2 regions of the Rothia sp. HMSC066H02 genome follow, and region 1 is predicted to be linked to the other one. Evidence: predicted binding sites of a transcription regulator. Region 1 holds the regulator's gene; the other holds the start of a gene.
The links. The regulator LexA, encoded in region 1, represses DNA repair genes until DNA is damaged. The targets are predictions, from matches to a motif close to TCGAACANNTGTTCGA.
Positions count from the first base shown of each region.

Region 2: uvrA (excinuclease ABC subunit UvrA) is a predicted target of LexA. The motif match lies at 1,610-1,625, and genes of this name have one in related genera.

Region 1 covers NZ_KV818683.1:290,788-294,205, reverse strand. Annotated here, with positions in the region: gene HMPREF2999_RS09300 (LysM peptidoglycan-binding domain-containing protein) at 1-275, opposite strand, end outside; gene lexA (transcriptional repressor LexA) at 1,074-1,748, shown strand; gene HMPREF2999_RS05350 (ATP-dependent DNA helicase) at 1,914-3,418, opposite strand, start outside.
Region 2 covers NZ_KV818684.1:264,264-267,681, forward strand. Annotated here, with positions in the region: gene HMPREF2999_RS06450 (MBL fold metallo-hydrolase) at 748-1,521, shown strand; gene uvrA (excinuclease ABC subunit UvrA) at 1,648-3,418, shown strand, end outside.

The sequences.
Region 1 (3,418 bases):
ACGCTCTTCGCACTAGGTGCCTGCACATCAGAAGCAGCCTGTACCTCAGAAACTACAGGGCGAACCTGCGCAGGTGCCTGGGCAGAAGTAGCGGGAGCGTGGGCGGGCTGAGCCACCTGCGCGGGACGGGGTGCATGAGCCGCACGAGAACGCCCCTGCACGGTGCGGGCAGACACGGTGCGGACGGACGCGGTGCGGGCGGGGTGAAGTACCACCAAACCTGCCGGAAGGTGTGCAGAAGTGCCATGAGAAGCAATAGGTGCTGCAGTAGTCATTGTGGTTCCTTTCTCTCAGCTCGCCCCGGGGTTGCCCCGCGGGTCTAGCAATGCCGAGCGATACCCGCTCGGAGGTCCTAGTTGAGTGATAACTATGGAGTGGTGATTGTTAGGCGATAACTATTGGGTAGCTATTCTCTAGTTAGGTCAGAGCGTCGGGTGCACCGGGCTGCGCTGGGTCGCCCCAGCACCCCATCCCCTGCGCTCTCTCTTCGCCAGATGCTCGCTAGAGCATCCGGGGTAGATCATGCGAAGAGAGAGGCAGAGGATTCGAATACATTCGAACACTCATTCACTCTCCTCTCCTGGAAGACTCCGGGTCGAATCTTCGAATATTCTTCGAACATCCACCCGTAAATCCTGAATTTCAGGAGAGATTCAAGAGTATATACGAACTCTTGTTCTAAAGTCTAGCAGAGATGTACTAAAAATTTCTTCGAGTTTCGAAGAAAAAATCTAGAATATTTGTTTGAGTTTTTCGGTGTAGTGTTCTACACTGGTGTCAAGAGACGTTCCACACGCTCCTGATGAGTCCTACTCACAGCAGGTTTCTGTACCCGCTACAGCTTGGTTCTGTATCGAATGCAGGTGCTGCTGACTGAGTTTTATAGGGCGGAGGCGCATACTCGTTGCCTGCATATCGCTCCGGCACGGATAGAATTCCTCCACCCCCTGACGAGATAAGACCCATTTCGGCAGAACCCAAAAAATTTTAGACCTCCACCAGAAAACGTGTGAAGCACCCATCCGTGCCCCGACCGGAATACAAAGGCCGGAGTACAGACCGAAGGAAAAGAAATGGCAACAGCACCCCGTCCGGCGCTGACCGCGCGCCAGCAGAAGATTCTTGACGCGATCCGCACCGAGATTGAGCAGAAGGGTTACCCGCCGTCCATGCGCCAGATTGGTGACATGGTGGGTCTTGCGTCCCTGTCCTCGGTCACCCATCAGCTCGGTCGCCTCGAGACTATGGGCTATATTCGCCGCGATCCCAAGCTCCCCCGCGCCATTGAGGTGCTGGATGAGAACGGCGTCGGTATCCACGGTAGCTCCTCCTCGTCCCTGCCCGAGTTGCCGAACTTCGAAGTCGGCGATGAAGACCTCGTCCCCGTTCCCCTGGTTGGACGAATTGCAGCGGGCGGCCCCATTACCGCCGAGCAGTCCGTGGAGGATGTGCTCGCCCTGCCCCGCCAGTTGGTCGGTAGCGGCAAGCTGTTCATGCTCAAGGTCAAGGGCGATTCCATGATTGACGCCGCAATCTGCGATGGCGACTGGGTGGTTGTCCGCGAGCAGCACACCGCAGACAACGGCGATATCGTAGCTGCGCTGCTCGATGATGAAGCAACCGTGAAGGTGTTCCGTCAGGTCGACGGCCACACCTGGCTCATGCCGCGCAACTCCAACTACGAGCCGATTATGGGCGACCGCGCAACCGTCATGGGTAAGGTCGTCTCCGTGCTGCGCAGTCTCTAGACAGCACAGCTTCTAAAAGACATAACCGCGAGGCTTTTAGCTCTATATAGAAATCACCCCGGTGATACGTGAACGTTCACGTATCATCGGGGTGATTTATATATTTCCAAAGCGGATATCTCCAAAGCGGAGGGCCGGCGCCGCCAGGAATGGAGCCTGCCCGAGCTAACGCTCAATACTCGCCGAAAGACGAGCCAGCGCGCCAATTACGGCTGCCTTATTCTGGGTCGACCACATCGGCGGCATAGCCTTCATCAAGAAACCGCCGTAACGCTTGGTTGCTACACGAGAATCCAGCACAGCCACCACGCCGCGGTCAGACACCGAACGGATTAGGCGACCGGCGCCCTGCGCCATACGAATCGCCGCGTGGTGAGCAGAAACCGCCATAAAGCCGTTACCGCGGTGACGGTTCACCGCCTCCGTACGAGCCTGCGCAATCGGGTCATCCGGGCGCGGGAACGGGATGCGGTCCATCACCACCAGGCGGCAAGAGTCACCGGGAACGTCCACGCCCTGCCACAGGCTCATCGTGCCGAACAGGCACGAATCGACGTCCTCGCTGAACTCCTCCACCAGAGCCTTGAGCGAAGACTCGCCCTGCAGAAGAATGTTCAGGTCGCTGTGCTCACGCATGTATTCGGCGGCACGCTCGGCGGCACGCTTCGAGGAGAACAGGCCCAGGGCGCCTCCTTCCGAGGCCTCGCACAGCTCACGCAGACGCTCCAGCTGACCCTCATGCACACCGAATCCCGGAGGTTTCAAATCTCCGGCAACGTACATGATGCCCTGCTTGCGGTAGTCGAAAGGCGAACCTACGTCGATGCTCGTCCAGCGAGGCGCGCCCTCGCCCTGCAGTCCCAGGGCACCGGCGGCAACGTCAAAAGAGTCACCCACCGTCAGGGTCGCACTCGTCAGAATCACGGTGCGGTCAGCGAACAGGCCGTCACGTAGCTGTAGGCCAACGCTCAACGGGGCGATGTTCAGGGTCGCCGGGTCGGTATCGGAAGCAGCCACATAGCGGCCGTTCTCCCAACCACCCTGACGAGAAATCCACAGCACGTCCTGCTCGCCCGAAGCCTCCAGAATGCGGCTACTCATATCGTGCACTTCAGAGACACGCGAGCGCGCCATCTGCAGGCCGGCGTCAACATCCTGACCGTCCGGTTTCGTATCGGACAGGGCGGTGCGGGCGGCATCATTGACCGCAGAAATAGCGGTCAAAAGGCGACCGTCCAGGCCCTTCAGCAGGCCCTCGGCAAGACCCTCAAACGCGGTCTCCAGGGTGCCGGCAGCCATTTCCAGTGCGCCGGAATCAGCCTTCGAATGCTTCTTCACGCTACGCGCCGCACGGCGAACCATCGCAACCGTCAAAGAACCAGACACGGCACCTGTCACGCGGTCCACCAGCTCATGAGCCTCATCAATAATGACCGTCTCATGTTCGGGCAGAACCTTCATGCCCTCGAAAGCGTTAATCGCCAGCAGGGCGTGGTTCGTGATGACGATATCAGCCTCAGCGGCACGGCTACGCGCCATCTCGCTAAAGCACTCTTCCACCAGCGGGCAGCGGCGGCCCAGACACTCGGCGGCACTGACCGACACCTGAGCCCAGGCACGGTCAGAGACGCCGGGCTTCAACTCGTCACGGTCGCCGGTCTCAGTGCGGT
Region 2 (3,418 bases), on a different contig from region 1:
TGAACGGTGAGCGGTACATTTTTTCCGGTTAATGAAGTTGCAAGTACTTGAAGATACTTTCACCTTAACCCTCTACTTCCGCGGAATACCGGGCTAAAACCGGGCATTGAACCTTTGGGATTGCCGAGCGTGAAGCTTAAGTTGAAGGTGCACCGAAGTGTCAAAAGAGGGAAAATTTAAAATTATTTTGGGTGAAATAAGTCACACTAAAACTCGAAAAAAATGAAATTGGTACGTATGGATACCCTAAAAAACACCTGTTTTTATTACAGAATGATTACATTGAGGCGCGGGTCACTAAATCCGGCTCTCCGTACCAAATTGGGCGGTAAAACAGCCCCCAAAAAGTTCGCTACTATTGAGTCATCAAGTAATCGTGAGATTTCCAAAGTCCTCGGGTTGCTTGTGTTTGAGTGAGTGATAGATACCCCTGGGTGTCATGAGAAGCGACTGTGTATCGATGCGCAGTCGCTTCTCTGTTTAACTTTTGAATTTCAGTGGACTTTTGAATTTCACTGAACCCTCAGCCTGGCGGGATCCAGCTGGGACCTAATCCGCGCTGAACCCAATCTGTACTGAACCTAATCTGTACTGAGCGTGCTCCAGAATTCTGTTCCCTGTTTGTTCCCTGTGCATCCCGCACATGCAACCCGTGCATGTATCCCGCGCGTTCAACGCCGAATGCGCTGATAGGGGAGTATTACGCATAGATGCCTGCTGTGCGGTCACAACCCCTACACTGGAACTATGACTACTTACCCCGAACCCACCCTCATCTTTGAGAACCCCGAACTGACCGTCCGTGCGTTCAGTGTCTCCGAGATGGACAACAGCGTCTACCTCATCACCATGCGCGCCACCGGCGAGCAGGTACTCATCGACCCTGCAGACGACGCAGAAGAACTCTACGCTTTCACTCTCGACGCGCTCCTGAACGACTGCCCGCAGCTTGAACTGGCAGACGGCGAAGAACGCCGCGTGCGCGTCATGGAGAAGGAAGAGGACTTCAACTCCATCAGGCCCCGTGCGATCGGTCTGACCGGTATCCTCGTTACTCACGGCCACTGGGACCACATCCGCGCTATTAAGGAGCTCGACCACCTCACCGGTGCCGTGACCTCCGCGGGTGCAGCTGACGCTGCTGAGATTAAGGAGCTGGAAGACTACACCGTCGAAGAAGAACTGACCGGCGGCGAAAGCTTCGACTTCTACCTCTCCGACACCGTCATCCGCGCCCTGCACGTGCCCGGACACACCCCCGGATCCATCGTCTACACCCTCGAAACCACCTGGGAAGACGGCACCCCCGCAACCCTGCTGTTCACCGGCGACACCCTCTTCCCCGGCGGCGTGGGCAAGACCGACTCCCCGCAGCAGTTCGGTGAGCTCTTCTCCAACGTGCTCGAAAAGCTCTTCGGTGGCTTCGAAGACGACGCCATCGTGCTGCCCGGCCACGGCCGATCCACCACCCTCGGCGACGAGCGCCCCCACCTGGAAGAGTGGGGAACCCGCGGCTGGTAAACCGCGCCTGCCAGTCCGCCTCATATAAGTGCTGCACCCTCAGGCCTTCACCCGCCGCATAATCCCGCTGGTGAAAGGCGTGAGGGTGTAGAATTTAAGTTCGAAGATAAGACGAAAGGATTTTCGATGACACCCCGCCCGGCACACGGTAGCACCGCACTCAAAGCGAACGACCTGACCAGTATCCGGGTTCAGGGTGCCCGCGAAAACAACCTCAAGAACGTAGACCTCACCATTCCGCGTGATGCGATGGTCGTCTTCACCGGCCTCTCCGGCTCCGGTAAGTCCTCCCTCGCCTTCGACACCATCTTTGCGGAAGGTCAGCGCCGCTACGTTGAGTCGCTGTCCTCCTACGCGCGTATGTTCCTCGGACAGGTCGACAAGCCCGATGTCGACTTCATCGAGGGTCTCTCCCCGGCGGTGTCCATCGACCAGAAGTCCACCTCCAAGAACCCCCGCTCGACCGTCGGTACCATCACCGAAATCTACGACTACATGCGTCTGCTCTGGGCGCGCATCGGCCACCCGCACTGCCCCGAATGCGGCGAAGAAATCACCCAGCAGACCCCGCAGCAGATCGTGGACATTCTGCAGGAGTACCCTGAACGCACCCGCCTGCAGATCCTCGCGCCCGTCGTCAGCGCACGTAAGGGCGAGTTCGTAGACCTCTTCAAGGACCTGCTCACGCAGGGCTATTCGCGCGCCCGCGTGGACGGCGAAACCGTGCAGCTCTCCGACCCGCCCAAGCTCGCCAAGCAGTACAAGCACACCATCGAGGTGGTCGTCGACCGCATCGTCATTAAGGACGGTATCCATCAGCGCCTGACCGATTCCATCGAAACCGCGCTCAAGCTCGCCGACGGCCGCGTGCTCATCGACTTCGTGGACCGCGAGCAGGACGACCCCGAACGCACCCGCTCCTTCAGTGAAAACCTCGCCTGCCCCAATAATCACCCGCTGCAGATCGACACCATCGAGCCGCGCGCCTTCTCCTTCAACTCGCCGTTCGGCGCATGTAGTGCCTGCGACGGCATCGGCTCGCGCCTGGAAGTAGACACCGAACTGCTCGTACCCAACCCCGACCTGACCCTCGGCGAGGGCGCTATCGCCCCCTGGTCGCAGGGCAAAGCAACCACCGAATACTGGCTGCGCCTGCTCGCAGGCCTGGGGGAGGAGCTCGGCTTCGATCTGAACACCCCCTTCAAGGACCTACCCGCCAAGACCCGCGCCGCCATCCTGGACGGCAAGGACTACAAGGTTGAGGTGTCCTACCGCAACCGATTCGGCCGCGAACGCCGCTACACCTCCGGATTCGAAGGCGTGAAGGCGTACATTAAGCGCAAGCACGAAGAAACCGAATCGGACTTTGCCCGCGACCGCTACGAACAGTACATGCGCCAGGTCGCCTGCCCCTCCTGCGGTGGCGCGCGCCTGAACCCGACCATCCTCGGCGTGAAGGTCGGCGGCCAGTCCATCGCAGACATTACTGACCTGTCCCTGGCTAACGCGCTCGCCTTCGTGCGCGGCCTGCAGCTCAGCGCCCGCGAAGCCAAGATTGGCGAGCAGGTCCTCAAGGAAATCGACGCGCGCCTGCAATTCCTGCTGGACGTGGGCCTGGACTACCTGACCCTCTCACGCTCCGCTGGCACGCTCTCCGGCGGTGAGGCCCAGCGCATCCGCCTCGCAACCCAGATTGGTTCAGGTCTGGTCGGCGTGCTCTACGTGCTCGACGAGCCCTCCATCGGCCTGCACCAGCGCGATAACCGCCGCCTCATCGAAACCCTGACTAAGCTGCGCGATATGGGCAATACGCTTATCGTGGTTGAGCATGACGAAGACACCATGCGCGAAGCCGACTGGATCGTGGATGTGGGGCCCGGCGCCGGCGAGCACGGCG